3 linked regions of the Mesorhizobium opportunistum WSM2075 genome follow. The protein of the gene in region 1 interacts with the protein of each later gene in a pairwise test. Links are inferred from orthologs where the notes say so. Each region holds a gene or a part of one and is shown on either strand. Other genes may lie near its edges. The genes, in order: rho, hfq and nusG.

The links.
Region 2: the proteins of rho (region 1) and hfq interact in binary tests that used the Escherichia coli proteins (3 or more experiments, as listed by UniProt). The link is inferred for Mesorhizobium opportunistum WSM2075 from one-to-one orthologs.
Region 3: the proteins of rho (region 1) and nusG interact in binary tests that used the Escherichia coli proteins (3 or more experiments, as listed by UniProt). The link is inferred for Mesorhizobium opportunistum WSM2075 from one-to-one orthologs.

Annotation. Positions count from the first base shown.
Region 1 is NC_015675.1:947,656-957,495, reverse strand. What follows is about bases 4,130-7,115. They hold rho (transcription termination factor Rho), read right to left. Parts: upstream 6,263-7,115; coding sequence 4,997-6,262; downstream 4,130-4,996. Other genes in these bases: hemE (uroporphyrinogen decarboxylase), read right to left, coding at 6,993-7,115; hemJ (protoporphyrinogen oxidase HemJ), read right to left, coding at 6,427-6,993; yddG (aromatic amino acid exporter YddG), read right to left, coding at 4,130-4,828. In the rest of the region: tRNA uridine-5-carboxymethylaminomethyl(34) synthesis enzyme MnmG, read right to left, coding at 1-172; tRNA uridine-5-carboxymethylaminomethyl(34) synthesis GTPase MnmE, read right to left, coding at 476-1,807; MESOP_RS04470 (thioredoxin domain-containing protein), read left to right, coding at 1,876-3,894; more of yddG, read right to left, coding at 3,896-4,129; more of hemE, read right to left, coding at 7,116-8,024; MESOP_RS04445 (pyruvate, water dikinase regulatory protein), read left to right, coding at 8,335-9,249; MESOP_RS04440 (Maf-like protein), read left to right, coding at 9,488-9,840. UniProt on the Escherichia coli protein: Facilitates transcription termination by a mechanism that involves Rho binding to the nascent RNA, activation of Rho's RNA-dependent ATPase activity, and release of the mRNA from the DNA template.
Region 2 is NC_015675.1:4,655,550-4,665,337, forward strand. What follows is about bases 3,755-6,688. They hold hfq (RNA chaperone Hfq), read right to left. Parts: upstream 5,378-6,688; coding sequence 5,132-5,377; downstream 3,755-5,131. Other genes in these bases: hflX (GTPase HflX), read right to left, coding at 3,755-5,131; MESOP_RS22410 (D-amino-acid transaminase), read right to left, coding at 5,522-6,385; ntrX (nitrogen assimilation response regulator NtrX), read right to left, coding at 6,629-6,688. Outside these bases: MESOP_RS22380 (anti-sigma factor family protein), read right to left, coding at 1-688; MESOP_RS22385 (sigma-70 family RNA polymerase sigma factor), read right to left, coding at 685-1,218; MESOP_RS22390 (amino acid aminotransferase), read left to right, coding at 1,473-2,657; mazG (nucleoside triphosphate pyrophosphohydrolase), read left to right, coding at 2,840-3,664; more of hflX, read right to left, coding at 3,725-3,754; more of ntrX, read right to left, coding at 6,689-7,990; MESOP_RS22420 (sensor histidine kinase NtrY-like), read right to left, coding at 7,980-9,788. UniProt on the Escherichia coli protein: RNA chaperone that binds small regulatory RNA (sRNAs) and mRNAs to facilitate mRNA translational regulation in response to envelope stress, environmental stress and changes in metabolite concentrations.
Region 3 is NC_015675.1:4,762,569-4,772,227, forward strand. What follows is about bases 1-2,805. They hold nusG (transcription termination/antitermination protein NusG), read right to left. Parts: upstream 1,765-2,805; coding sequence 1,237-1,764; downstream 1-1,236. Other genes in these bases: rplA (50S ribosomal protein L1), read right to left, coding at 1-615; rplK (50S ribosomal protein L11), read right to left, coding at 620-1,048; secE (preprotein translocase subunit SecE), read right to left, coding at 1,792-1,995; MESOP_RS22940 (gamma-glutamylcyclotransferase family protein), read left to right, coding at 2,706-2,805. Also shown: more of MESOP_RS22940, read left to right, coding at 2,806-3,182; MESOP_RS22945 (cation efflux transmembrane domain-containing protein), read right to left, coding at 3,240-3,827; MESOP_RS22955 (putative glycolipid-binding domain-containing protein), read right to left, coding at 4,087-4,641; MESOP_RS22960 (group II truncated hemoglobin), read right to left, coding at 4,673-5,158; MESOP_RS22965 (COG3904 family protein), read right to left, coding at 5,248-6,918; tuf (elongation factor Tu), read right to left, coding at 7,082-8,257; MESOP_RS22975 (DMT family transporter), read left to right, coding at 8,551-9,438; MESOP_RS22980 (GlsB/YeaQ/YmgE family stress response membrane protein), read right to left, coding at 9,528-9,659. UniProt on the Escherichia coli protein: Part of the processive rRNA transcription and antitermination complex (rrnTAC). The complex forms an RNA-chaperone ring around the RNA exit tunnel of RNA polymerase (RNAP).

The sequences.
Region 1 (9,840 bases):
CGAGATGGCCCTTGCCGAGCCCGCCGATCGCTGGGTTGCAAGACATCACGCCGATCGTGTCGAAGCGCAGCGTCACCAGCGCCGTGCGGGCGCCGGCGCGCGCGGCAGCACTGGCCGCCTCGCAACCCGCATGGCCGCCGCCCACCACAACCACCTCATAGTGATCGGTCATTTCCAAATCCTGGACTCGAATAGAATGCAGGGACACATGTCCCCGCAAGATCAAGCTGTCAAGAAAACTTCGCGGCTAGTTTCACGTGAAACAGGGCAATGCGTCTATACCCTCCCCCTTGTGGGGAGGGTCGCTGCGAAGCAGCGGGGTGGGGGGTGCGGCGCTGACCCCCACCCGGACCTGCGGTCCGACCTCCCCACGAGGTAGGGCGTGGCGCCGTGTTTTCGCTGAGTCACCACGGCTGGCGATGTTTCACGTGAATCACCAACCGTCCCTTTCAGGCGCGTGCGTGTTTCACGTGAGTCATTTTCCGATGCAGAATTGCGAGAAGATAACGTCGAGCATATCCTCGACGTCGATGGCGCCGACAATCCGGCCCAGCCGATCGGCGGCCAACCGCAGCTCCTCGGCACGCAGCTCCTGGCCGGCAACGCCACTGTCGATGGCGCGAACCAGATGCCGCTTTGCTTCGTCGAGCAATTCGACATGGCGCAGCCGCGACGGCAGGACATCGCCAACGTCGCCTGCCGCATCCGCCGCGCGCCGGCCGATCTCCGCCAGCAACGCATCCACCCCGGCCCCGTTCACGACGGAAATAACGAGATCATACCGTCTGGCCGCTTCCGCGGACGCTTGCGCGTCCAACAAATCGAGCTTGGTTCCGACGCGCAATGCCGGGATCGCCGCCGACAACGGCCCGATATCCCCGGGGTCTGCTACGTCTTCCAACACCAGCAGGAGATCGGCGCGGTCGGCCTTCGCCCTCGCCCTTTCAATGCCGATCGCCTCGACCTTCCCTGGCGTGTCCCGCAACCCGGCCGTATCCGTCAGCCGGACGCGCAGCCCTCCGAGATCCAGCGCCACTTCCAGCAGATCCCGCGTCGTGCCCGGCTCATCCGTTACAATAGCGGCATCTCTCCGCGCCAAGGCGTTGAACAGGCTCGACTTGCCGGCATTGGGCGCACCGAGAATGACGACCTCGAACCCATCGCGAATGATCTCGGCGGCATGGAATCCGGCAATGTGCCGATCGATCTCGTCGACCATTACATGCACATCAGACCAAACCGCATCCGAAACGGAACCGGGCACATCATCCTCGTCGGCAAAGTCGATCTCCGCCTCGATCATCGCCCGCGCATGGATCAGTCGCCGACGCCAGCCGAGATAGAGTTCGCTCTGGGCGCCCTCGGTATTGCGGATGGCGAAGCGGCGCTGCGCCTCGGTCTCGGCATTGACCAGATCGGCGAGTGCTTCGGTCTCGACCAGGTCAACCTTGCCGTTCAGGAAGGCGCGGCGCGTGAATTCACCGGGTTCTGCGTGCCTGACGCCGTCAAAACCGGCGATCGTCTGCAGCATTCCAGCGACAACAGCGCGCCCGCCGTGGACATGGAATTCCGCGACGTCCTCTCCGGTGAAACTGGCCGGACCGGGGAAGAAGACGACCAGGCCGTTGTCCAGCACCGTTCCATCCGGCGCTTTGAACGCGCGCAGGGTCGCCGCGCGCGCCTTAACCATCCCGCCGGCAATCGTTTCGACTACGAATCGAGTCTGCGGGCCGGAAATGCGCAGCACCGCGACCCCAGCCGGCAGCCGGCCGCTCGACAGTGCAATGATGGAATCGCCTGAAAACATTTGCCCGCTTTGTTGAACCGCCCTAGCTTCCGCCACACGTTGAACCGAGTTTGCCCGAGTTGCCTGCCGTGACATTGCCCGCGAAAAACCTGCTTGCCGACGAAGCCAGCCCCTATCTGCAGCAGCATAGCGGCAATCCCGTCCATTGGCGGGCCTGGTCGCCGGCTTCTCTCGAGGAGGCAAAGGCCCTGGGCAGGCCGATCCTCCTCTCCGTCGGCTATGCCGCCTGTCACTGGTGCCACGTCATGGCCCATGAAAGCTTCGAGAATGACGACGTCGCCGCCGTCATGAACCGTCTGTTCGTCAATATCAAGGTCGACCGCGAGGAGCGTCCCGACATCGACCAGATCTACATGGCGGCCTTGTCCTCCATGGGCGAGCAGGGTGGGTGGCCGCTGACCATGTTCCTGACGCCGGACGGCAAGCCGTTCTGGGGCGGCACCTATTTTCCGCGCGAGGCGCGCTATGGCCGACCGGGTTTCATCCAGGTGATGGAGGTCGTCGACAAAGCCTGGCGCGAGAAGCGGGCGAGCCTGCACCAGAGCGCCGACGGCCTCACCACCCATGTCGAGGCGCGGCTTTCCGGCACGCATTCCAGGGCGCTTCTCGATCGCGACACGCTGTCCGAACTCGCCGGCCGCATCGACGGCATGATCGACCGCGATCTCGGCGGCCTGCGCGGCGCACCAAAATTCCCCAACGCGCCATTCATGCTCACCCTGTGGCTGTCCTGGCTGCGCGACGGCAATGCCACCCACCGCGACGACGTGCTCGTCAGCCTCGAGCGGATGCTGGGCGGCGGCATCTACGATCATATCGGCGGCGGGCTCAGCCGCTACTCGACCGACGCGGAATGGCTGGTGCCGCATTTCGAGAAGATGCTCTACGATAATGCGGAGTTGATCCGCTTCTGCAACTGGGCCTTTGCCGCAAGCGGCAATGATTTGTTCCGGGTACGAATCGAAGAAACCGCCGATTGGCTGCTGCGCGAAATGCGCGTCGATGGCGGCGCCTTTGCCGCCAGCCTCGACGCCGACAGCGATGGCGAGGAAGGGCTGTTCTACACCTGGAGCAGAGACGAGATAGAAGCCGCCCTCGGCGACGATTCTGCCTTGTTTTTCAAGTACTTCACACTTGCCAGCCCGCCAGCTTGGGAAGGCAAGCCAATCATCCACCAAACCAGCGCCCAGCTGTCCGAGAGCGTTGCCGATCGTGAACAGCTCATCCCGCTCAAGGCCAGGCTTCTTGCCGTGCGCGAGGGGCGCGTCAGGCCAGGCCTCGACGCCAAGACGCTCACCGACTGGAACGGCCTGATGATTGCTGCGCTGGCCGAAGCCGGCCGCTCGCTGGCGCGGCCCGACTGGATCGATGCCGCAGCAAAAGCCTTCGCACATATCAGCGCCGCCAGCCGCGACAACCGCTTGCCGCATTCGATGCTCGGCGCCCAGAAATTGTTCCCGGCTCTGTCGAGCGATTATGCCGCCATGACCAATGCCGCGATCTCGCTGTTCGAGGCGTCCAGCGATTGGAGCTATATCGACCATGCCGGCCGGTTCGTCCAACAGCTCGACCTCTGGCATGCCGATGCCTCGGGAACAGGCTATTATCTGACCGCTTCGGACAGCACAGACGTGCCGATCCGCATCAGGGGCGATGTCGACGAAGCCATTTCATCGGCCGCCAGCCAGATCATCCAGGCACTGGTCCGGCTCGCCTCCGTCACAGGCGATGTCGACCTGCAGGAGCGGGCCTGGACGATCGCCGAACATGCCGCCGGCCGCGCCGAGCACCAGGCCTATGGCCAGGCCGGCATCGTCAATGCCTGCGCGCTTGCCATCGAACCGCTGAAACTGGTCATCGTGGACGCGCCGGAGGATCCAAAGCTCGTTCCGGTAGCGAATAGAAGCCCCGACCCGCGGCGCGTCGATATCATCGTGCCGATCGGTACGGCAGCGAATCGACCCTTGCTGCCGGGTGGAATCCTGCCGCCGACCAACAGGCCCGGCGCCTGGCTGTGCACCGGTCAGGTCTGCCTTCCCGCCGTGACCGATCCGGAAGAGCTCGAGCGTCTCCTGCGTCGCCGATAGATCACGTGCCCTCAGCCCGCGACGCCGGAGCCAAAATTGCCGTTTCAACCGGCGCCGCGGCGGGCCGCGACTTGAACAGCAAATCCTTGGCGGCAACCATCGCGCCTATCGTGATGAGCACGCAGGCGAGCGCCACCGACCAATGGAACACGCCGAACCCTGCCAGCAGCAGCACGATCACCGAAAACAGCGGCGCGGCGTAGGACAAGGCGCCGAGGATCATGATGTCCCCGTGCTTGCAGCCATAGTCCCAGGCGTAGAAGCCGGCGCCCAGCGGGATCGCACCGAGGACGAGGATGGCACTCCATTGTGTCACGGTCTGCGGCCAGACGGTGGTCTCGAGCGTCAGGTGAAGTGCGAAGGCGACCGCCGCAGTGATGAAGCAATAGCCGGCCACGACATCGGTCGGCACCTGGCCGAACCGGCGTGACAGCACCGAATAGCCGGCCCAGATGAAGGCGCAGAACAGCGCTATGACATGGCCCTTCATCACGCCGTTGGCGAGGCCGATAGTGCCGCCCTTGGTGATCACCACGATCGCGCCGGCAAGACCAAGGACAACACCGACAATGTGGTGTACCCGCAGCCTTTCACCCGGCAGGAAGGCGGCGAAAACGACGATCAGCAATGGCCAGAGATAGGCAATCAGGCTGACCTCGACGGGCGGCGCCGACTGGATCGCGAAGAAATAGGCGCAATGGTAGATGCACAGTCCCGCAACCCCTGTCGCCCAGACAGGCCATGGCTGCCGCAGCGACCGGATAGCCCCCGGCCGGAAGATCCAGCTGCTTGCACCGGCGAGCGCCCCAAGCAGGAATGTCATGGCCGCAAGCTGAAAGGGCGGGATCGGCCCCGCCGCCGTCGACAGCAGCGCCAGGAAGGACCAGGTCAGGATGGCCGAAAAGCCGATCAGGGTCGGGATTGTCTTTTTCACGTCGTCGGCACCTGCGAAGTGCTACTCGTCGCATGAAGACGGCGTTGCGTGCTGCCGCATATGGCCATTCGGTATCGGGAATGCGACCTGATCCCGCCAAAGCAAAACCCCATCCCGGTCTCCCGGAATGGGGCTCAATGCAAAAATCCGAACCTTTCGGACCGACCGTTACGTGTTCATCGAATCGAAGAAGTCGGCGTTGGTCTTGGTCTGCTTCAGCTTGTCGATGAGGAACTCGATTGCGTCGGTGGTTCCCATCGGCGCCAGGATGCGACGCAGCACGAAGATCTTCTGCAGGTCGGCGCGCGGCACCAGCAGGTCCTCCTTGCGGGTACCGGACTTGAGGATGTCCATGGCCGGGTAGATGCGCTTGTCGGCGACCTTGCGGTCGAGCTGGATTTCGCAGTTGCCGGTGCCCTTGAACTCTTCGAAGATGACTTCGTCCATACGGCTGCCGGTGTCGATCAGCGCGGTGGCGATGATGGTCAGCGAGCCGCCTTCCTCGATGTTGCGGGCCGCGCCGAAGAAGCGCTTCGGCCGCTGCAGGGCGTTGGCGTCGACACCGCCGGTCAGCACCTTGCCGGAGGACGGCACCACGGTGTTGTAGGCGCGGCCGAGGCGGGTGATGGAATCGAGCAGGATGACGACGTCGCGGCCGTGTTCGACCAGGCGCTTGGCCTTCTCGATCACCATTTCGGCGACCTGCACGTGGCGCACCGCCGGTTCGTCGAAAGTCGAGGATATGACCTCGCCCTTCACCGAGCGCTGCATGTCGGTCACTTCTTCCGGCCGCTCGTCGATCAGCAGCACGATCAGATAGCATTCCGGGTGGTTGGCGGTGATCGAATGGGCGATGTTCTGCATTAGCACCGTCTTGCCGGTGCGCGGTTGCGCGTTGATCAGCGCGCGCTGTCCCTTGCCGATCGGCGCCACCAGGTCGATCACGCGCGGCGAGATGTCCTTGCTCGTCGGATTGTCGATCTCCATCTTCAGCCGCTTGGTCGGATAGAGCGGCGTCAGATTGTCGAAGTGGATCTTGTGGCGGATCTTTTCGGGGTCGTCGAAATTGATCGTGTTGACCTTGAGCAGCGCGAAATAGCGCTCGCCTTCCTTCGGGCTACGGATCGGCCCCTCGACGGTGTCGCCGGTCTTCAATGAAAAGCGGCGGATCTGCGAGGGCGAGATGTAGATGTCGTCGGGACCGGGCAGATAATTGGCATTGGCCGAGCGCAGGAAGCCGAAGCCGTCCTGCAGCACCTCGACCACCCCGTCGCCGATGATCTCGATCTCCTGGGCGGCCAGTTTCTTCAGGATGGCGAACATCAGCTCCTGCTTGCGCATGACGCTGGCGTTTTCCACCTCGAGCGATTCGGCATAAGCGATCAGCTCTGGCGGTTTCTTGTTCTTGAACTCTGCGAGTTTCATTTCTTGCATAGACGGACTCTGAATCTGCTTTGGGGAAAATATATCGGCGGGATGCGACAAATGCCGGGCGCGGCCGAAAACAGTGAAGGGCGGCGCATGACGGGAAGGAAGACCCGTCTTTTATCGTCGGTCGGGTGAAAGAGCAAGCTGCGTTTTACGCGACCGATAGAGGCCTAGAACGGCTTGACGACAACCAGGATCACGATTGCGATCATCAGCAATGTGGGGATCTCGTTGATCATCCGCCAGTGCTTCGCGGACTTTTCGTTGGCATCCTCGGCGAATTTCCGCACCGCGCCGGCCAGATAGCCGTGGACGGCGGACAACAGCAGCACGAAACCGATCTTGGCGTGCAGCCAGCCACCCTGGAAACCAAAGCCTTTCCAGGCCAGCCATAGTCCGAACATCCAAGTCGCGATCATCGCCGGATTGATGATGCCGCGCAGCAGGCGCCGCTCCATCACCTTGAAGGTCTCCGACTGGACCGAGCCCTTCTCGGCATCGGCGTGATAGACCAGCAGCCGCGGCAGATAGAGCATGCCGGCCATCCAGGAAATGACGGCCAGGATATGGATCGCCTTCGCCCAGGGATAGAAACCGTCGGGTGCAACGAAAAACAACAGCGCCGTCAGCACGATCAGCGCGGCGATGCCGACGGTCATGCGCATCATCGCCTGGCCGGTGCTGCCCCCACTGTTAGTCGTGTTGCCTGAATTGTTCATCTCTTTTGGCCGAGCCATCAGCGTGCCGCGCTCCTCACCAGTTTCACCATCGCCTCGACATGCGCCACCGGCGTCTCCGGCGTAATGCCATGGCCGAGATTGAAGATCAGCGGTCCATCCCCCAACGCCCCGAGAATCGCGTCGACGCCATCGGATAATGCCTTGCCGCCGGCCACCAGCCGCAAGGGATCGAGATTGCCCTGGACGGCACCAGAGCGCTGCAAGTCCTTTGCTGCCGCCAGGGGCACCGTCCAGTCGATCCCCAGCCCCGCCACACCGGTCTTCTCGCGATAGCTCTGGTAGCGGGCGCCGGCGCCCTTGGGAAAACCGATGACCGGCACATCGGGATGAACGGCTCTTACCTGCCTGACGATCTCGGCCACCGGCTCGACGCAGAACTGTTCGAAGGAGGCGTCGTCGAGCACGCCCGACCAGGAATCGAAAATCTGCACCACGTCGGCACCCGCTTCGATCTGGCGGATCAGATAGGCGGCGGAATGATCGGCCAGCACCTTCAGCAGCTGTTTGAACGCTGCCGGTTCGCGGTAAGCAAACAGCCGCGCCGGTGCCTGGTCCGGCGTGCCATGGCCGGCGATCATGTAGGTCGCCACCGTCCACGGCGCGCCGCAGAAGCCGATCAGCGTCGTCTCGTCAGGCAATCTTGCCCGCAAGCGGCGAACCGTCTCGTAGACCGGTTCGAGATTCACGTGAAACACATCGCTTTCCAGAGCCAAAATTTCCGCTGCCGAGATCGGCGTCAAAAGCGGTCCTCTTCCCTCCTCGAAGCGCACGTCGCGGCCAAGCGCATGCGGAACGACAAGGATGTCCGAGAACAGGATCGAGGCATCGAAGCCGAAGCGTTCGATCGGCTGCAGCGTCACTTCGACCGCAAGGTCGGGATCATAGCAGAGGTCGAGGAACGAACCGGCCCGCCGGCGGGTTTCACGATACTCCGGCAGATAGCGTCCGGCCTGGCGCATCATCCAGAGTGGTGGAGGAAAAATCGCCTTGCCCTTCAGGACATCCAGCATGATCCGGTTCTGGGGCATCGAGCGCTCGCTTCTCCAAGCCTCTTTCTAATCAAATATTCTTATATCTAAGATTCTTCTGATTCTAAGAGTCTGTTGGTTCTGGTGGTTGCCACCTGTCCCGCTTCATCAGGCAAAAAGCCAGCAAGCATATTGTCGCGCGCTCGTTTGGCCGGATTGTTGGGTTCTGGGGACAGTCGGGAATCCATCATCGCTTCCAAAGCCTTAGGACCCGGCCGGAAAACCCGGCCCTGTGGACAGGCCAAGGCCAAGCAAATCCGTCCACGGACTTGTCCCCAGCCCTCCGACGAAGCTGACAGCACATCGAATTGTGGACAAACTGGCATCTGATACAGTCGCCTCCAACGAGCCTGGCTCGCTGTCCAACCTTATCCACATCCGCCCACAGCCCCAGGTGATCCCTGTGAACAAACCCCAGAGCTTCTTTCACCTGCACCTGATTTCCGACGCGACCGGCGAAACGCTGCTCGCCGCCGGGCGGGCGGCTTCGGCGCAATACAAGGACGCGCGCGCCATCGAGCATATCTACCCGCTGATCCGCACCGAAAAGCAGGTGGCGAAAGTGTTCGAGGACATCGAGGAGGAGCCCGGCATCATTCTCTACACCGTCGTCGACCAGAAACTGGCGCGCGGCATCGATGAGCGCTGTGCGGCGATGGGCCTGCCCTGCGTCTCCGTGCTGGAGCCGGTGCTTACCGTCTTCCAGTCCTATCTAGGCACGCCGGCCGGCCGGCGCGTCGGCGCCCAGCATGTCCTCGACGCCGAATATTTTCGCCGCATCGATGCGCTCAACTTCACCATGGACCATGATGACGGCCAGTTGCCGCTCAACATGGACGATGCCGATGTCGTGCTGATCGGCATCTCGCGCACCTCGAAGACGCCGACCAGCATCTATCTCGCCAATCGCGGCATCAAGACCGCCAACATTCCGATCGTGCTCGGCGTGCCCGTTCCCGAAAGCCTGGTCGCGGCCAAGACCCCCCTGGTGGTCGGGTTGATCGCCACCGCCGAACGCATCTCGCATGTCCGCCAGAACCGCATCCTGGGCAACAGCAGCTCCTACGTGCCGACCGATTATGTCGACCGCGCCGCCATCAACGAAGAACTCGCCTACGCCCGCCAGATCTGCACGCGCCATGGCTGGCCGATGATCGACGTCAGCCGCCGCTCGATCGAGGAAACCGCGGCGGCGATCGTTGCCCTGCGGGGGAAGTCGCGCTAGGGCAGACGAGATAAGTGAGCATTCCGTCACGCACCCCTCATCCGTCGCCTTCGGCGACACCTTCTCCACAAGGGGAGAAGGAAGAACTCGGCGCTAGCGTCCCGCAGATTACCACCAGTTGGCGATTTGCAGCAGCGTCAGCGCAGCACCTCCCTTCTCCCCTTGTGGGAGAAGGTGGCCGAGCGAAGCTCGGTCGGATGAGGGGTGCGTGACGGAACGCCAACTCTGGTGAACAAGCATGACCGAGAAAATCATCCTCGCTTCCGGCAGTCCGTTCCGCAAGGCGATGCTGCTCGATGCCGGTATCGACGTCGAGGCGGTGCCGGCCGAGGTCGACGAGCGCGCGCTCGAGGCGCCGTTGCAGGATAGCGGTGTTTCGCCGGAAGACGTCGCCCTGGTGCTGGCCGAGGCCAAGGCCACCGAGGTGAGCGAGCGCAGGCCAGGGGCCCTGGTGCTCGGCTGCGACCAGACCTTGTCGCTGGGTGACGAGGTGTTCCACAAGCCCGCCGACATGGAAGGCGCGCGGCGTCATTTGCTGGCGCTGTCCGGCAAGACCCACCAGCTCAACAGCGCTGCCGTCCTGGTGCGTGA
Region 2 (9,788 bases), 3.7 Mb from region 1 along the record:
TCTGGAAATAGGCCGAGGCAATGTCGCCCGAGGGCGCGACGGTCGGCTTGACGACATCGAAGGTTCCCGGCCGGATGGCGAACAGCGACACCAGTCCCATATCGCCGGTATCGACAGCCATCTCGACACTTGGACCGAAGCGCGACGGATAGATCTGCACGTCGCGCACTTTCCAGTCCTTGGGCAGCGACGGCATGACAATGGCGGTCGCGGCGCGGATCTCGCCGGCGTCGTAATTGGGCGCCTCGGGCTGCGAGGGCATGGTTTCGCGCACCAGCGTCGTCCTGTGCGCCCGCACCGCCTCTTCGACATAGGCCGGCGGCTGCGGCGAAGCGACGACCTTGGTCACCGACATCGGGCCGACAATGCCGTTTGCCAGCCAGCCGGCGGCGACGAAGGCAGCCACCGCCGCCGCACGCTGCAGCACGCCGAAGATGCGCCCTCGGGCAAGCCCCCTCTCCAGCCGCCGCGCGGCGTCAGCGGTCGCCGGCCGCGCCATGCCCTTGGAGCCGGCAAGCGCCACGCGCAGCTCGTCGCGGGTCCGCAGATCAGACATCACGCGCGCCGCCGCTTCCGGACGGGCCGACAGAAAAGCCTCGACCTCGATGCGGCGCGTGACGTCGATCTGGTCGTCGACATAAGCGTCGAGATCGATGTCGGTGACGGGGTCGACTGCAGCGGTCGTCATGACTCGCCTCCCACGATCCTGAGATGATTTTTGCCGCGCGCCGGGGCTGCGTCTTCCATCTGACGAAGTGCTGCCCGGGCCCTGCCGATACGCGACATCAGCGTTCCCAGCGGCACACCGATGGCATCGGCCGCCTGTTGATAGGAAAGGCCCTCGATGGCGACCAGATGCAGCGCCGAACGCTGCTCTTCCGGCAAACTGAAAAAAGCGTCGCGCACTTGCGCCAGGCGCACCGAATGCTCCTGCGGCGCCGGCGTGCTGCCGTCGGCCAGATATCCTGCCTGTTCGATGCGCGCGGCTTCCGAGCGACGCGAGCGCATGCGGTCGATGAACGTGTTGTGGACGATCGACAGCAGCCAGGCGCGCAAATTGCCGCCGGAGCGGAACGTGCCGCGCCGCTCATAGGCGCGCACCAGCGCGTCATGCACCAGATCCTCGGCGTCCGCGCCGTCGCGCGTCAGCGAACGGGCGTAGCGCCGCAGCGAGCCGAGCTGTCCTATGATGTCAAAGCGTGGCATCGACCGTTTCATGCCCTGTTTACGGAGCATGTGGGGATTTTAATCCGGTCCCTGCCAATTTTTTCGCTGGGTCCGCCTGGGGTATCGTTCTCGGCGGCCCTCGCCTCACCGGCAAAACCGGGCAACCGTCCTGTTTGTCCGATGCCGATCTCGCGGCGCAACAAGTGGCATCGCCAAATGTCGCTTTTGCCTTTGTTTTAACCGAAACCGCTGGTGAAGCGGGCTCGATTTCAGTATCACTCCGCCGCGCCAACGGAACCATAATGATGTTCGAAGACCTGCAGCCCGCTCCCGCCGACAAGATCCTTGCCCTGATCGGCCTCTATCGCGCCGATCCGCGCCCCAACAAGGTCGACCTCGGCGTTGGCGTCTACAAGGATCGCGACGGCAAGACGCCGGTGATGCGTGCTGTGCGTGAGGCGGAAAAGCGCCTCCTGAACAGCCAGGATACCAAGACCTATCTCGGCCTTGCCGGCGATACCGGCTTCAACACGGTGATGGCCAAGCTCGCCTTCGGCCCCGGCGCGGACATGACGCGCATCCGCGCGGCGCAGGCGCCGGGCGGCTCAGGTGCGCTGCGGCTGGTGGCGGAATTGCTCAAGCGGACGCGTTCGGATGCAACGGTCTGGCTGTCGGATCCGACCTGGCCAAACCATATGCCGGTGATGCGCGCCGCCGGCCTGCAGATCCGTGAATACCCCTATTTCGATGCCGGGACAGGCACTGTGCGCTTCGACGACATGCTGGCGGCGCTGCGGACGGCCAAAAGCGGCGACGTGGTGCTGCTGCATGGCTGCTGCCACAATCCGACCGGCGCCAATCTGGACGCGGCCCAGTGGGAGGCCGTCACCGGCCTGGTCGTCGAGCGCGGCCTGCTGCCGTTCGTCGACATCGCCTATCAGGGCTTTGGCGATGGCCTCGAGGCCGACGCGCTGGGCTTGCGGCTGCTGGCCGCTAAGGTTCCGGAAATGGTCGTCGCGTCGAGTTGCTCGAAGAACTTTGCCGTTTACCGCGACCGCGTCGGCGCGGCGATGATCCTGGCCAAGGACGGCGCCCAGGCCGATGTGGCGATGAGCCAGATGCTGTCGGCAGCGCGCGCCATGTATTCGATGCCGCCGGACCACGGAGCCGCGGCGGTGCGCATCGTGCTGGAGGACGCCGATTTGCGCGCCGACTGGGAAGCCGAGCTCGAAGAGATGCGCCTGCGCATGCTGAGGCTGCGTGTCCAGTTCGCCGAGGCGCTGCGCCGGCAGTCCAACTCCGACCGCTTCGACTTCGTCGCCAGCCATCGCGGCATGTTCTCGCGGCTTGGCCTCACGGAAGCGCAGGTCGAGCGGCTGCGTGCCGAGCATGGCATCTACATGGTCGGCGACAGCCGCATCAATGTCGCCGGGCTGCCCGAGGACAGCATGGACGACCTCGCCAAGGCGATCGTTTCCGTGCTCGACTGAAGCGGCTCAGCTGTGGACAAGGCGCCCTCGCCGACTGACGGCGTTGGCCGCGCGACCGGCGGCGGGTTAGCATCCGCTAGAATGGTTCTGCGTTTCACGAAAACACAGAACCGTTCTAGCTCTCCGTTTTGACGCAATTCCGGACGGAAAACCGTTTCACACTTTTCCTGGAATAGCTCTAGATGACGCCATCGAAAGACATTTCACGCCTGATCGAGATCATGGCGGCGCTGCGCGCGCCGAAGACCGGCTGTCCGTGGGACATCGAGCAGGATTTCGCGACCATCGCCCCCTATACGATCGAGGAAGCCTATGAGGTGGCGGATGCCATCGCGCGGGGCGACCTCGACGATCTGCGCGACGAGCTCGGCGATCTCCTGCTGCAGGTCGTCTACCACGCACAGATGGCCGAGGAGACCGGCGCGTTCGCCTTTCCGGATGTGGTCCAGGCGATCACAACCAAGATGATCCGCCGCCATCCGCATGTCTTCGGCGACGAGAGGGCCCGCAGCGCCGGCATGGCAAAGGGCATGTGGGAGAAGATCAAGGCGCAGGAGAAGGCTGAGAAACGAGACGCCCGCCTGGCGCGCGGCCTCGACCCGGAAGACAATGGCAGAGGGTTCCTGGACAGCGTTCCGGTCGCCCTGCCCGCGCTGACGCGGGCGCTGAAGCTTCAGGAGAAGGCTGCCCGTGTCGGCTTCGACTGGAGCGAGGCAGCGCCCATCCTCGACAAGATCGAGGAAGAGATCGGCGAGCTGCGCGAGGCGCTGGCCAAGGGCGATACGGCGTCGATCAAGGACGAGTTCGGCGACATGCTGTTCGCGGTCGTCAATCTCGGCCGTCACCTCAAGCTCGATTCGGAAGCCGCGCTCAGCGGCACCAACGAAAAATTCCGGTCGCGCTTCCACTATGTCGAGCAGGCCCTGGAGAAATCCGGCAGCACGCTGGAGAAGGCGACCCTGCCCGAGATGGAAGCGCTCTGGCAGGAAGCAAAAAGCGTGAAATGAGCCTATAGAGGTAATTCCAGACGGAAAACCGTTCTACACTTTTCCTGGAATTACTGGGGGCTAGCCGTTGTTTTTGCGGCGCAATCGGCTTTCGATCTCTTCGCGGGCGCTGTGCGTGGCCTTGAGCGAGATGGTGGCGCTGCCGTCTTCATTGTCGGTTCGCGAGACGATATCGCCATTGCGGTAGAGCCAGTCGACAAGACCGAACTGCGCCGGCTCGATCGTCACCGTCAGGTCCTCCAGCTCGCCTGCCATCCGGGTCTCGATGATCGCCTTCAGCGCATCGATACCCTCGCCGGTCACGGCCGATACGGCGATCGGCGGGCCCTTGCTGCCGGCAGCGCCGCCCTTTGCCATATCGGGCGCCAGCAGCCGGCTCCTGTTGCCTTCGTCGAGCTGGTCGATCTTGTTCCAGACCTCGATGACGCGCTTTGCGTCACCGGCATCGACACCGAGGTCGGCCAGGATGCGCTCGACGTCCTCGGCCTGCGCCGCCGTGTCGGGGTCCGAAATATCGCGCAGATGGATGACGAGATCGGCCTCGACCACCTCTTCCAGCGTGGCGCGGAAAGCCGCGATCAGATGCGTCGGCAGGTCCGAAATAAAGCCGACCGTGTCCGAGAGGATGATCGGAGTGCCATGCGGCAGGCGCACGCGGCGAAGCGTCGGGTCGAGCGTGGCGAACAGCATGTCCTGCGCCAGCACGTCCGCGCCGGTCAGCCTGTTGAACAGCGTCGACTTGCCGGCATTGGTGTAGCCGACGATCGCCACCACCGGGAACGGCACCTTCTTGCGCTTGGCGCGGTGCAGGTCGCGCGTGCGGCGCACGGTCTCCAGCTCGTGCTTGAGCTTGATGATCTTTTCCTGCAACTGCCGCCGGTCGGATTCGATCTGGGTTTCGCCGGGACCGCCGAGGAAGCCGGCGCCGCCGCGCTGGCGCTCAAGGTGGGTCCAGCTGCGAACGAGGCGACCCTTCTGGTAGTTGAGATGGGCAAGTTCGACCTGCAGCGTGCCTTCCTTGGTGCGGGCACGCTCGCCGAAGATTTCGAGGATCAGCCCGGTGCGATCCAGCACCTTGGCGTTCAGCTCTTTCTCGAGGTTGCGCTGCTGCACCGGCGTCAGTGGGTGGTCGACGATGACCAGCTCCGCGTGGCGCTCCTTGACGATTTCGGCGAACTCCTCGACCTTGCCACTGCCGAGCAAGGTCGCCGGCCGCGGGTCGTTGACGGTCACGACCGCCGTATGGACCGGATCGAGGTTGATGGCGCGGGCGAGGCCGACCGCCTCGTCATGGCGCGCATCGGCCGAACGCGTCAGCCGCGGACGATTGGTCTCGTCGTCGCCGCGAGGCTGGCGGGTAAGCACCGGCACAATGACGACGGCCCGGGTCGGACCGTCGGCTTCCGTCCCGGGATGATGGGTTGGTTTTCCGCGAACGGTGGCGTCCGCGTCCTTCTCACGTGCCAATCAGGCGCCCTGGCTTTCCTCGCCATCGAACATTTGAACCGGCTGGCTCGGCATGATCGTGGAAATGGCGTGTTTGTAGACGAGCTGGGAGTGACCGTCACGGCGCAGCAACACACAAAAATTGTCGAACGAAGTGACCACGCCGGTCAGCTTCACGCCGTTGATGAGGAAGATGGTGAGCGGGTTCTTGCTCTTGCGAACTGAATTCAGGAACAGGTCCTGAAGGTTTTGCGATCGTTCCGCCATTGTTCTTGTCTTTCGCCGATCCCCTTCGGTTTGCAGCCAATGCGCCAAATTAGCCGGCACATGTCAAGCACGCAAACACCGTCTTGCCGTCAGTAACGACAAGCAGAACGAGATATATTGATGTTCATTCCACCTGAGCGGTTATCAGGCTGGACTTTTTTCCGCAACGTCAAAAAAGGCCTGCCGCAACGAAAGTGTTATTGAGCCGGGGTGGCCGTTGGCGATCGGATCGCCGTCAATGGCCACGACAGGCATGGCAATCGTCGTCGCGGAGCTGATGAACGCCTCGCGTGCCGCCTTGGCCTCGGCGATGGAAAAGCCGCGCTCCTCAATCTTCAAACCGAGCTTTGCCGCCACTTCGAACATGGTGGTGCGGGTGATGCCGCGCAGGATGCCGTGGTCGGCCGGCCTGGTGACCAGGACGCCGTCCCTGGTGACGATCCAGGCGTTCGACGAGCCGCCTTCCTTGACGTTGCCGTCGGCATCCACGAACCAGGCTTCCTGCGCACCGGCCTCCTTGGCCTTCTGCTTGGCCAGCACGTTGGGCAACAGCCCGACGCTCTTGATGTCGACGCGGTCCCAGCGATTCTCCGGCACGGTGATGACGGCGATACCGCTGTCGGCCCGTTTTGCGCCGGCGGCCGGGTCCGCCTTCCTGGCGGTCACCACCAAAGCCGGCTTGGTGTCCGCCGAAGGAAAGACAAAATCGCGGCTGGCGACGCCGCGCGTCACCTGGACATAGACCAAGCCGTTGACGACATGATTGCGGTTGACCACCTCGCGCAGGATCAGCGGCAGCACGTTGCGCGTGACCGGCCAGGCGATCGACAGCTCGGTCAGCGAGCGGTTGAGCCGGGCAAGGTGGCGCGGCATGTCGACGATGAAGCCGCGCGCCACCTCGCAGACCTCGTAGACACCGTCGGCGAATTGATAGCCACGGTCCTCGATATGCACGGAAGCGTCCGCGTGGGCGACATAGCGCCCGTTGACATAGGCAATGCGCGGCATTGGGGACCCCTGGGATAACTCTCGGGCTTCTGGAAACCGTTTGGAAATTCTACTCCGGCGGCGATCTGACGGCGTTTTCTGCGCTACCGTTGCTCACGGACCAAATGTCCGCTGCGCTACGGTTCTCGAAACCGCCACCATGTGACTCGCCAGAGCGAATTTCGAAACGGTTTCTTATGCGATTCCGGCGTCGCCGTAACCGGCAAATGCTTGGCCCAGGCGCGACTGAATGGACGTCGTTCGTCAGACGCCCAGCGATTTCAGCTTGCGGTGCAAGGCGGAGCGCTCCATGCCGATGAATTCGGCGGTCTTCGAGATGTTGCCGCCAAAGCGGTTGATCTGCGCGATCAGATAGTCCTTCTCGAACTGTTCGCGAGCCTCGCGCAGCGGCAACGCCATGATGTGTTGGTCGGACTGATTCGGCGTGCGCGGCATGACATCGCCGATCTCGGCGGGCAAAAGGTCAGCGGTGATCGGCGCATCGATATTGTCGCCGCGCGCCAGGATCATCAAACGCTCGACATTGTTGCGCAGCTGCCGGACGTTGCCCGGCCAGTTGTGCGCCTGCAGCACGGCCAGCGCGTCGTCGCCGATGCGGCGCGGCTTGATGCCGGCCTGGCGTGCGATCTGCTTCATGAAATTGTCGACCAGATAGGGAATATCCTCGCGCCTCTCGGCCAGCCCCGGCACCATGACCGGAACCACCGCCAGGCGATGATAGAGATCCTCGCGGAAGCGGCCATCGGCGATCATCGCCTCGAGGTTCTGCGAGGTCGAGGAAATGATGCGCACATCGACCTTGACCCGCTTGGTGCCCCCTACCCGCTCGAACTGCTGCTCGACCAGCACGCGCAGGATCTTGTTCTGCGTCTCGCGCGGCATGTCGGCCACTTCGTCGATGTAGAGGATGCCGCGATGGGCCTCCTCGAGCGCGCCGACCTTGCGTTCGACACCGTTCGATTCGGTGCCGAACAGCTCGATCTCCATGCGTTCGGGCGTGATGTTGGCGGCGCTCAGCGTCACGAACGGTGCGCCCTTGCGCGCCGACAGCGTGTGGATGGCGCGCGCGGCCAGTTCCTTGCCCGAGCCCGAGGGGCCGATGATCATGACGCGGCTGTTGGTCGGCGCGACGCGCTCTATGGTCTGGCGCAGCTGGCTCATCGCCGATGACATGCCGATCAGGTCGAAGGTTTCGCCGCTGCGCAGCTTGAGGTCCGAAACCTCGCGCCGCAATTTCGAGGTCTCGAGCGCACGCTCGGCAATGAGGATCAGCCTGTCGGCCTTGAACGGCTTCTCGATGAAGTCATACGCGCCGCGGCGGATGGCGGAGACCGCCGTTTCGATGTTGCCGTGGCCGGAGATCATCACCACTGGCAGGGTGGGATGCATGGTCTTGATTTCGTCGAGCAGCGCCAGCCCGTCCAGACGCGAGCCCTGCAGCCAGATGTCGAGGAAAATCAGCCTCGGCGCGCGATCAGCTATGGCAGCCAGCGCGCTGTCGGCATCGAATGCCGTACGGGTTTCGTGACCTTCGTCGCTCAGGATGCCTGCGACGAGCTCGCGGATGTCTTCCTCGTCATCGACGATGAGAATATCAGACGCCATTACCGACCTTTTCAGTTTCTCTTTCGTGTTCCGTCCTGGCTTCACCACGCGATGGCGCGGCCGCGGCGGGCGGCAGGATGATGCTGATCATCGCGCCACGCCCGCCATGGAAGTCCGCAGGCGCATCATGGAGTTCCAGCTTGCCGCCATGGTCCTCCACGATCTTCTTGACGATAGCGAGACCAAGCCCGGTGCCCTTCTCGCGTGTGGTCATATAGGGCTCGAGCAGTCGTTGGCGATTCTCGCGCGGCAGGCCTTTGCCATTGTCGATGACGTCGATTCTGATCGCGCCATTCTGACGCCCGGCTTGAATCCGGATTATGCCGTGCGAACCGTCCGTTTGTTCCGATCCGTCGATCGCCTCGGCGGCATTCTTGATCACATTGCCGAAAGCCTGCGCCATCAGCCGGCTGTCGAAAGTGCCCTTGAGCGGCTCATTGCCGAAGATCCGCTCGAAGGTGATGTCGGCGCGGCTGACTTCGACCAGGAACGAGGCCTCGCGCAGCGATTCGCGCAAATCAATGGCCTTCATCTCGGGTTTGGGCATGCGCGCGAAAGCCGAGAATTCGTCGACCATGCGGCCGATGTCCTCGACCTGCCGGATGATGGTGTCGGTGCACTGGTCGAAAACCTCGCGGTCCTCGGTGATGACCTTGCCGTAGCGGCGCTTGATGCGCTCGGCGGAAAGCTGGATGGGCGTCAGCGGGTTCTTGATCTCGTGGGCGATGCGCCGCGCCACGTCGGCCCAGGCGGAAGAACGCTGCGCCTGCACGAGGTCGGTGATGTCGTCGACCGTCACGACGTAGGACTTCTCCTCCGAGCCGTCGTCGCCAGCCTCGACGGTGATCTGCACGTTGAAGGTGCGCTCGGTGCCGGCGCGGAAGAATGTCACCTGTTCGCGATAGACCGGCTTGCCCGACTGGCGGCCGATCTCGAAGACGCGGCCGACATGCGGCAGAATGGCGGAGAGGTTTTGTCCCAGTGCGGCGCTGGCGGAGATGGCCAGCATCGATTCGGCCGAACGGTTGACGATGGTGACGATGCCGAAGGGATCGACGCCGATGACCCCGGCGGTGACGCCGGCCAGCACCGCTTCCGAAAAGCGCCTCCGCTCGTCGATCAGGTCCTTTGCCGACAGGATCTCGTTGCGCTGCGATTTCAATTCCAGCAGCATCTTGTTGAAGGTGTCGCCAAGTGAGGCGACATCGCCATCCGAGGGCCTGACGGCAACCGCGACGTCGAGATTGCCGGTCGCCACCTCGTCGGCGGCACCGATGAGCTGGCGGATGGGGCGCACCAGACGGTCGGCGACGGCAATACCGGTCCAGATCGCGGACAGGATGATGATCAGCGTCAGCGACAGGTAAGGCAGCGCGAAAGCCACCTGCGAGGTGCGCCTGTTGTCCTCGAGATTGCGATACTCGTCCGTATTGGACCTGACGATCTGCCTCGCCTTGATCACCTCGGGGTCGACCAAGCGGATGGTGTAGAGGTACATGCCCTCGATCTCACGCAGCTTGACGATGGCGCCCATGATGTTGCGGGTGCGCGGCTCGATCAGCACCGGCCTGCCGTCGGTGGCGCCGCTGACGGAGCCTTCGGGCGGTTCCGGCATGGCGAAATCGGCATCGGTCTTGGCGCTCATGACGAACGAGCCGTCGGACCTGATCAGCGCCGCATGCGCCAGCGAGCGGCCCACGGCCTCCTTGCTCATGAGGTCGAGAAAGCCCGTGCGATCAAGGCCGTAGAGCGTACGCGACGCATCGAGGTCATAGGCCATCGACAGTGTCGTGCCCTG
Region 3 (9,659 bases), 3.8 Mb from region 1 along the record:
CTTGGCGCCAGCCGGCTTTGCCTTGGTCACCGCGTCGGCGAAGGCGCGGATGTTCTCTTCCAGCGCCTTGACGTCGAACGAGACCTTGCCGACGCCGGCATGAACGATGCCGGCCTTCTCGACGCGGAACTCGACCGCGCCGCCCTTCGATGCCTTGACGGCGGCGGCGACGTCGGTGGTGACGGTGCCGACCTTCGGGTTCGGCATCATGCCGCGCGGGCCGAGCACCTTGCCGAGACGGCCGACGAGCGGCATCATGTCCGGCGTGGCGATGCAGCGATCGAAATCGATCGTGCCCTTCTGGACGATGTCGACCAGATCCTCGGCTCCGACGATGTCGGCGCCGGCGGCCTTAGCTTCCTCGGCCTTGTCGCCACGGGCAAACACGGCGACGCGAACCGAGCGGCCGGTACCGTTCGGCAGGTTGACCACGCCGCGGACCATCTGGTCGGCATGGCGCGGGTCGACGCCGAGGTTCATGGCGACTTCGATGGTCTCGTCGAACTTGACCGTGGAACGGTCCTTGAGCAGCTTCAGCGCATCACCCAGGGCGTAAGCCTTGTTGGGATCGATGCCTTCGCGGGTCTTCGATACACGCTTTGCAATCTTTGCCATGATCTCAGCCCACCACTTCCAGACCCATCGAGCGGGCGGAGCCCTCGACCATGCGCATGGCCGCTTCGACGTCGTTTGCGTTCAGATCCTTCATCTTGGCAGTCGCGATTTCGCGAACCTTGTCGCGCGAAACGGTGCCAGCCTTGACCTTGCCCGGCTCCTTCGAGCCCGACTTCAGGTTCGCTGCCTTCTTCAGGAAATAGCTCACCGGCGGCGTCTTCATGACGAAGGTGAATGACTTATCCTGATAGTAGGTGATGACGACCGGAACCGGCGATCCCTTTTCCATTTCCTGGGTCTGCGCGTTGAACGCCTTGCAGAACTCCATGATGTTGATGCCGCGCTGACCAAGCGCCGGGCCGATCGGGGGCGACGGCGTAGCCGAACCCGCGGAGACCTGGAGCTTGAGCTGGCCTGCAATTTTCTTAGCCATCTCTTTTCCTGCCTTTGTCTATGCCGGCATCCACTATCTGGGAAACCCGGCGGTTGCAGTCTGGTGGTGCGGTTCGCGCGGCCGGCTAAAGCCGCATTCGCCTCCCACCGTTCTCGAGGCCGCGCGCTTGTGCGCCGCCTCCCCCGATCGCCGACCGGCGTCGCCGGTCCAACATCGGGGATTTCGGATCAGCCCTTTTCGACCTGTCCGAATTCCAGATCGACAGGCACGGCGCGCCCGAAGATCGAAACTTCCACCTTGAGCCGAGCCCGCTCCTCGTCCACTTCCTGGACGAAACCGTTGAACGACGCGAACGGACCATCCGAAACGCGGATCGCCTCGCCGATCTCGAAGGTGACCGACGGCTTCGGCCGTTCGACGCCTTCCTGGACCTGGTTCAGGATGCGCTGCGCCTCGGCCTCGGTGATCGGCACCGGCTTGGAGTCGCCGAGAAAGCCGGTGACCTTCGGCGTGTTCTTGACCAGCGAGAACACCGCATCGGTCAAATTGGCCTTCAGGAGCACATAGCCCGGAAAGAACTTGCGCTCGGCATCGACCTTGCGGCCACGGCGAACTTCGACGACCTTCTCGGTCGGCACCACGATCTGCTCGATATCGGCGGACAGGCCCTTCTGCTTGGCCTTGTTCTCGATGTCCTCGGCGACCTTCTTTTCAAAGTTCGAATAAGCGTGGACGATGTACCAGCGCGCAGTCATTTTTAGACTTCTCCGTAATCGCCGGACTTAACGTCCAATGCCCAGAATCTGTTCGACCGCAAAGCCCATGAGCTGATCGGCGGTGAAGAAAAAGACCATCGCAATCACAGCGAAGGCCAGAACCATCACCGTCGAGATCATGGTCTCGCGACGCGACGGCCAAGTCACCTTGGCTGTCTCCGAGCGGACCTGCTGGAGAAAGACGAAAGGATTTGTGGTTTTCGAAGCCATATGCCGCCTGTCTTCAAGACCCGTTGGCCGGGCCCCCTGGATGATCCCGCTGACCGGGACTTGCCGCCTGAGCCCAGAGTCGCGCCGAATCAGCGCAACCATTTCGCCCATGCAAATCAGACGCGTAAAGCCGGCTTCCCAGCTCCACGCGTCGCGTGTCTGTTCTGTCTACATAAAACCGATTCTTGATCCACGCAAGTGGCAAGTGTCCGCTTTATGACCAAACACCGCCTCGGAACCATCCAGTCGTTCCGTCCCGGCTATGGCTGCCTTATGCCCCAATCAGGCTAATATGGCAAGCGGGTCGCCGATTTTCAAAGGCCGACCCGCAAAATATCGATGCGCGCAGGGCATTCGTGTGACGGAAACTGGCCCTTTTCAGCCGAACTACGGCCGACGGCGGGAATGGAGGCGCGGCCGCGGTTGGCAAGGCGCCACCTTATGCTCACATGCGCACAAGCAGGATAAGCGAGAATTTCGCGGATGCCATTCAATGCGGAAGGGACAGCACCGATATGGCCCGATAAGATGGTGTTCTTCACATAAGCTGGCTTCGACGGATGGCGAGGTTATTGGCGATGGCTCCGCCGAACTTGCTCGACGACGGCTCGCTCAAGATCACATTGCCTATCCCAACGGCGGCGAAGCCATTCTGAAAGCCAAATGAGTATTTCATCAGCAGCCCTGCTAGGCCTTTCGAGGGTGTCCCAATGCTATATTTCGCCTACGGATCGAACATGGACCCGCTGCAGATCGCAAAGCGCTGCCCTGGCCACCAGGTCGTGGGCATCGGCATGTTGCCGAGCCATCGGCTCTGTTTTCCGCGGCTGTCAAAGAATCGCGGGTGCGGAGTATCGTCCATAGAGCCGGTTCACGACGGGGTGGTATGGGGCGTTGTCTACCGGTTGACGCCCGATGACGTGGTCCGTCTCGATCGGGAGGAGGGATACGAAGCCAGCCGACCCGCGGGCGAGAACCGCTATAACCGGATGACGATAGTGGTGACCATGGGTGGCGAGCCCACCGAAATGCAGACCTATGTCGCTGAGCGGCAGGAAAATCCCCCTCCCCCAAATGCCGAGTATTTAGCACTGATGCGCGATGGCGGCCGGCACCATGGGTTGCCCGCCCCCTATCTCGCCATGCTCGACGCGCTGGGTGAGTATGTCGGGATCGTATCCGGTTGATCTGCCAACCGTAAAAAGGCGCTCATGATATCGCCCAAATTGTCGTCACGGCGGCAATCAAGCGGCTGCCCGGCGCTCTTGACGCGCAGCTTCCCACACTTCGCGGGCGGCGTCGGCATTCAAGGCCGCAATCCCCAAACCCACCAGCAAATCTGGCCACGCCGATCGCCATACGAAAGCCGTCATCAGCCCGGCAGCAATAATGGCAATGTTGGCGAATGCGTCATTGCGTGCCGACAGGAATGCCGCCCGCGTCAGGCTGCCGCCGTGGTGCCGGTAGGCGGCGAGCATGTAGGCACAGGAGAGATTGACCGCGAGTGCACCCAGACCTGTCAGCGACAGGGCGAAGGCTTGAGGCGGCACCGGCGCGTTGAATTTTTCCCACGCCGTCCAGAGGGTCGCCACGCCCGGCACAAGCAGGATAAGCGCCAGCGCCATGCCGACCCGCGAGCGGGCGCGCATCGACCAGCCCAGCGCGAGCAGAATGAGAAGGTTGACCGAGGCATCTTCCAGAAAGTCGATGCTGTCGGCGAACAACGACACCGATCCGATGGCGAGCGCCACGGCGAACTCGATGCCAAAATAGCTCAGGTTCAGAAGTGCGACGAGCAGGACAATACGGCGGAGCGCGCTATGGGCTTCCATATCCAAACCTTCTCACGATTTAGCATGTCCGGCCACCAGCGGTTCGCCGATTTTCCAAGGCCAGCAGCAAATATCGTTCGGATGGCCATTTTGGAAAATGGCACGGGCAGCAGGGCTCGAACCTACGACCTGCGGTTTTGGAGACCGCCGCTCTACCAACTGAGCTATGCCCGTATCGTGTGCGCCTCGGCGCAGCAGCAGGGGCTTCCTAAAAGCTTCCGCGCTGTCTGTAAAGAGCGGTTTGCAGGCAAACGCGCCTTCATCCCCTTTGCCAGAAATCGGGATAGCTGACGACCAGCCCGTCATCGTCGATCTCGAGTTCCCGCTTGAAGTCGCTGGCGCGCGATTCATAGAGGTACCGCTTGCCCTCTTCGAGACATGAGTAGCGCTGCGGGTTCCTCACCACCGTGAGCGCGGGGAAATCGACGAAAGCGGTGGTGATCTCGGCACTTTGCCCGGTGGAAAGCCGCAAGCGCCGGATCGGCAGCGTGTTGGTGAACGGCGTCACGGTGAGGTCCGGGTCGAAGACACCGTCGAGCTCCGGCACGGGCATGCCGTCCCGGGCCCAGTGGCCATCGCCGTCAGAGGCAAGAACCAGCGTCCGTTCGCTACCGATCATGTCGACCGTGACGCTCCTGGCGCGCCAGTTCGCGTCGCAGCTTATGCGATAGCGGACGGCGAAAGGCGTTTGGCCGGAGCAAATGACGACGGAATCGGCCAACACCTCGCCGGCCCGCTCGCGCAGCACAAGATGTTCGAGGCCGGGGCCTTCCCACTCGCGCCAGCGCACGATCTTGAATGCCTCGGCAGTCATTGCTCCAGCAGCTCTCGGCAGGCTTTGCCGGTCATGATTTGGCATCAGGCGGCGTGTAGGGTCCGCCAGGCACACCCCAGCCCCAGGTCGGCATCGGTTCGGTTTCCGGGTCGCAGGTCTCGCCGAGATTGGAATTCATCTTGGCCAGCCGCGATCCCCACTCCACATAGCCCATGAAGGCTGAACGGAATTCGGGATCGTCGGGCAGGCCGACGGCATCGGCGGCGTCTGCCAGGAGGTTGATCCAGCGGCGGCGCTGTTCCTCAGTCAGATGCTTGCCCAGGTGATGCATGACCATTTCGCGGTGCCCGCCATGCTGTTCGCTATAGGTTTTCGGCCCGCCGAAAACCTCGCCGATGAAAGCGGCGACATGGGCGGGATGGTCGGGCGACATGGTCTTGAACACCGGCCCGACGATCGGATCCTGCGCCACCTTGTCATAGAAGGTCTGCGTCAGCCGGTTCAGCGCCTCGCTGCCGCCGGCCCATTCGTAGAGTGTCGGGACGTTCTTGCGCATCAGAGTTCACCTGTCCTGGCTGCCCGAGAACAATAGCGGAAAGCCCTCGCTCTGCTCAACCTGCCCCGATGGCCAGCCAGCCTGCGCGACTACAGTTTCGCCGGCGTCTCGGCTTCGGCATTGGCTGACGGCGTAACCCTGCAATTGTCCGGTTTCGCTGCCGCCCTGCATATGGTGGCACCTGTCAGTTCGTCGGCGGACTGACGCCCGGTCGCCAGCCCGAGCCTCAGCGCCGTGTCTCGATCGAGCTGCGTTTGGCCCGATGAGCGCTGCATGGCCTCGAACAGGCCAGGCCCGATCGCCATCTCCTCAAGATACGCCTTGACCTTCTCCTCCTGTCCGAGCGCCTGCACGCTGAGGCGCGCATCCGGCCCAATCAGGCGCCTGATGCCGCCGGCGACCACGATCGGACAGACCGAGGCGCATTCACCTTCCGTATCGATGGTCAGCCCGGTGTGGGCGCCATCCCTGGCCAGGCAGTCCAGGGAGGGACCGCAGTCGACGAAATCCGTGCGGGCGACGACGACATCGAGCTTATGCTCCCGGATCGTCCTGCCGACGGCGAGAGCGCCGTCGACATCGCCGCCTCGCGAGCTGATCACGATCGGCAGCCGCCGCCCACCGGCGGCATCGAGCGCCTGGCGCAGCCTTTCCGGCGTCTGTGCGGTGATCGACCCTTCGGCGGAGATCCATTCCGGGCAGTCGGGATTGCACAGCGGATTGCTGCCGCGCACAAGCACGAAGCGCATATCCGCTTCCTTCGGCGGCATGCCTTCAGCCGGCTGAGGCACGGCAGGCCTGGCCCCGGCGGTCGGGGCGCCGGCGGTGTCCTTGCCTGCCGGTACCTGCCGGCAGTTCGCCTGCGGCTGCTCCAGCCTGCAGACGGTCCCCCCGGTCATGACATCGACGCTGTCCAGGCTGGTGACGAGTTTCATGCGCAGCATGGCATCGAGGGCAATCTGCCGGATGTCGCTGGCCTGCGTCTGCTTCATCGTCTCGAGCACGTCCTGGTCGACGCCCATTTCCTTCAGATAGGCGGCAAGGCGTTTCTCGACCCCCTTGCTCATTTCGTAGGTCTTGTAGCTGCCGGCGTTCTTTCGGCTGACGATCCTGGTGCTGATGATCTTCTTCTTGCCGTTCACGATCCGGTAGGTGGTCCGGTAGACCAGCCTCGTCCGCTGGAAGGTGGTTGTGATCTGGTGGACACCGAGATAGGCGAAATCGCCGACCACGCGGCGGACACCGCCGGAAAACATCAGCGGACAGGCCGAATTGCACATGGCGCCGCTGTCATAGGCCATGCCGAAATAGCCGGCTGCCTTACCGTCCTTGTTCTTGCCGTCCTTGTCCGTGCAGTTCTTCATCCGCGGCTCGCAGCCGGTGAAGACGGTCGTGCCGACGGCGGCATCGAGCTTGTTCTTGCGGATCAGCCGGCCAAGCGTCAGCGCCGCGTCGACATTGCCGCCGGGGGAATTGACGACGACCGGCAGTTGCCGGCCGGCGAGCGTCTTGAGTGCGCGCTTGAACAAGGCCGGCGTGCCAGCCTCGATGGTGCCTTCCGCCGATATCCATTCCGGACAGTTGGGCTCGCAGCCCGGCGCACTGCTGCGCACGACGGCGAACCGCATCGGCGGGATATCCGGCTGCTCCTCCTCGGCCTGAGCCGCACAGACAGGCAGCGCCACGGCAAGCAACAGCACGAGGCGGGCCAGCGCCCGCAACCACCATGCCTGTCCATCGAAACGACGCCCTGGAACCACTCTTGGCCAAGCTCCCTCGGTGCAACCTATACTAGTTGCGGCGATGGCGCTTGCAACAGCTTTCAGCGGCCGGCAAATGCGCCTCTCACGCGGCCATGATGGAAACAAAAAGGGCGGCCCGAAGACCGCCCTTTTCTTATCTGACCGGCAGTAGCCGGATCGATTATTCCTTGATGGTGACGACGATGCCGGCACCGACGGTGCGGCCGCCTTCACGGATGGCGAAGCGCAGCTTCTCTTCCATGGCGATCGGCACGATCAGCTCGACATCGACCGTGATGTTGTCGCCGGGCATCACCATCTCGGTGCCTTCCGGCAGCGACACGATGCCGGTCACGTCCGTGGTGCGGAAGTAGAACTGCGGACGGTAGTTGGTGAAGAACGGCGTGTGACGGCCACCTTCGTCCTTGGTCAGGATGTAGGCTTCGGCCACGAACTTCTTGTGCGGCTTCACCGTGCCCGGCTTGGCCAGAACCTGGCCGCGCTCGACACCTTCACGGTCAACGCCGCGCAACAGCGCGCCGATGTTGTCGCCGGCCTGGCCCTGGTCGAGCAGCTTGCGGAACATCTCCACGCCCGTGCAGGTCGTCTTGGTCGTCGGACGGATGCCGATGATCTCCAGCTCCTCGCCGACCTTGACCACGCCGCGCTCGACGCGGCCGGTCACCACCGTGCCACGGCCCGAGATCGAGAACACGTCCTCGATCGGCATCAGGAACGGCTTGTCGAGCGGACGAACCGGGGTCGGGATGTAGGCGTCGACCTGAGCCATCAGCTCGCGGATCGCGTCCTCGCCGATGGTCTTGTTCGAATCCTCAAGCGCGGCCAAAGCCGAACCCTTGACGATCGGAATGTCGTCGCCGGGGAACTCGTTCTTCGACAAAAGCTCGCGAACCTCGAGCTCGACCAGTTCGAGCAGCTCGGCGTCGTCGACCTGGTCGACCTTGTTCAGGAACACCACGATCGACGGCACGCCGACCTGACGGGCCAAGAGGATGTGCTCGCGGGTCTGCGGCATCGGGCCGTCGGCGGCCGACACCACCAGGATCGCGCCGTCCATCTGCGCGGCACCGGTGATCATGTTCTTCACATAGTCGGCGTGGCCGGGGCAGTCGACGTGGGCGTAGTGGCGGTTGGCCGTCTCGTATTCGACGTGCGCCGTCGAGATCGTGATGCCGCGCGCCTTCTCTTCGGGCGCCGCATCGATCTGGTCGTAGCGCTTGTATTCGCCAAAATACTTCGTGATCGCCGCCGTCAGCGACGTCTTGCCATGATCGACGTGACCGATCGTGCCGATGTTCACATGAGGCTTAGTGCGCTCGAATTTACCTTTTGCCATAGTCTCTTTCCTTGGACGGCCTTGACCTTCAGTTCAGTCGAATGCGGGGCGATTAGCGACAAAGGCCAAAAAACACAAGCGTCTTTTGGCCGGGTGCCGTCTCACTCAGTCCGAACCTGGGATCCGATTGCGGGGATGTGGCGCTGATATAGGTAGGCCCTGGACGGAATGAAATGGGTGAAAGCCGGGTCGATCGGGCCGCCCCGGCGGCCTCATGCCCGCCAATCCGTGTCCGCTTCACGGCCCGTCGATGGCCCATTGCGGTCGTCATCGAGCTCTGATCTCCTGACCCGATGCATTTCCTTCCGACGACCGTTCGCGGCCCACTGTTCATGATCATCTCGACCGGGTCGTATCTCGTCAACGATACGATGATGAAACTCGCGACCGCCGGGCTGCCGTCCTACGAGGTGCTGTTCCTGCGCGGTGTCGCGGCGGCGCTCTGGGGGTTTCCGCTGCTGTTCGCGCTTGGCTACGGCAAACAGATCCCGCTGATCTTCGACAGACGCGTGCTGGGCAGGAACCTGCTCGAGATGGCGGCGATCCTCTGTTATGTCGTGGCGCTCGCCAACATGCAGATCGCGGATTCCACCGCGCTCGGACAGATAACGCCGCTCCTGATGCTGGTCGGCTCGTCGATCCTGTTTGGCGAGCGCATCGGCGGCCTGCGCATGGCGCTGATCGGGCTCGGCTTCATCGGCGCGCTGATGGTGGCGCAGCCGACGATGCAAGGCATTTCGGTCTACGCTCTGCTGGCGCTCGGCAATGCGGCGCTGGCGGCGGCGCGCGACCTTGCCGGCAGGCGGGTCTCGGCCGAGGTGCCGGGGATGATCGTGGCGATCTCCGCCGTCGTGGTGGTGCTGATCGGCGCCGGCGCCGCGCATCTGGTTTCCGAGCGCTGGGTGATGCCGGAGGCACGTCACCTGCTGCTGATGGCCGGCGCCGGGTTTTTCCTGATCTTCGGCCATTTCTTCATCTTCATGGCCTACCGCGTCGGGCCGACCAGCGCGGTGGCGCCGTTCTATTATTGCTTCACCGTCTGGGCCGTCATTTCGGGACTGCTGGTGTTCGGACAATTCCCCAATGTGCTGGCCGTCTGCGGCATCCTGCTGGTGGTGGGCAGCGGGCTGACCATCGTGTCACTGGACCAACGCAAGCGCCGGCTGGCCGTGGTCGCGTAGCCATTGCTCGCACTACGACGCCAGGACGCCGGTCACCGGCCCCGAAACAAGCTGGTGACCGGCAAGCAAAAAAGGCGCGTGCGTTCCGGCTAAAGCGTCCTGCGTCCGCTGAACTGATGGTAGGCCCACAGCACGACCACGGCGCCAACCACGGCGACGATCAGGCTGGAGATGTTGAGACCGGTGACACCCACGCCAAAGATCTGGCTGCAGATCACGCC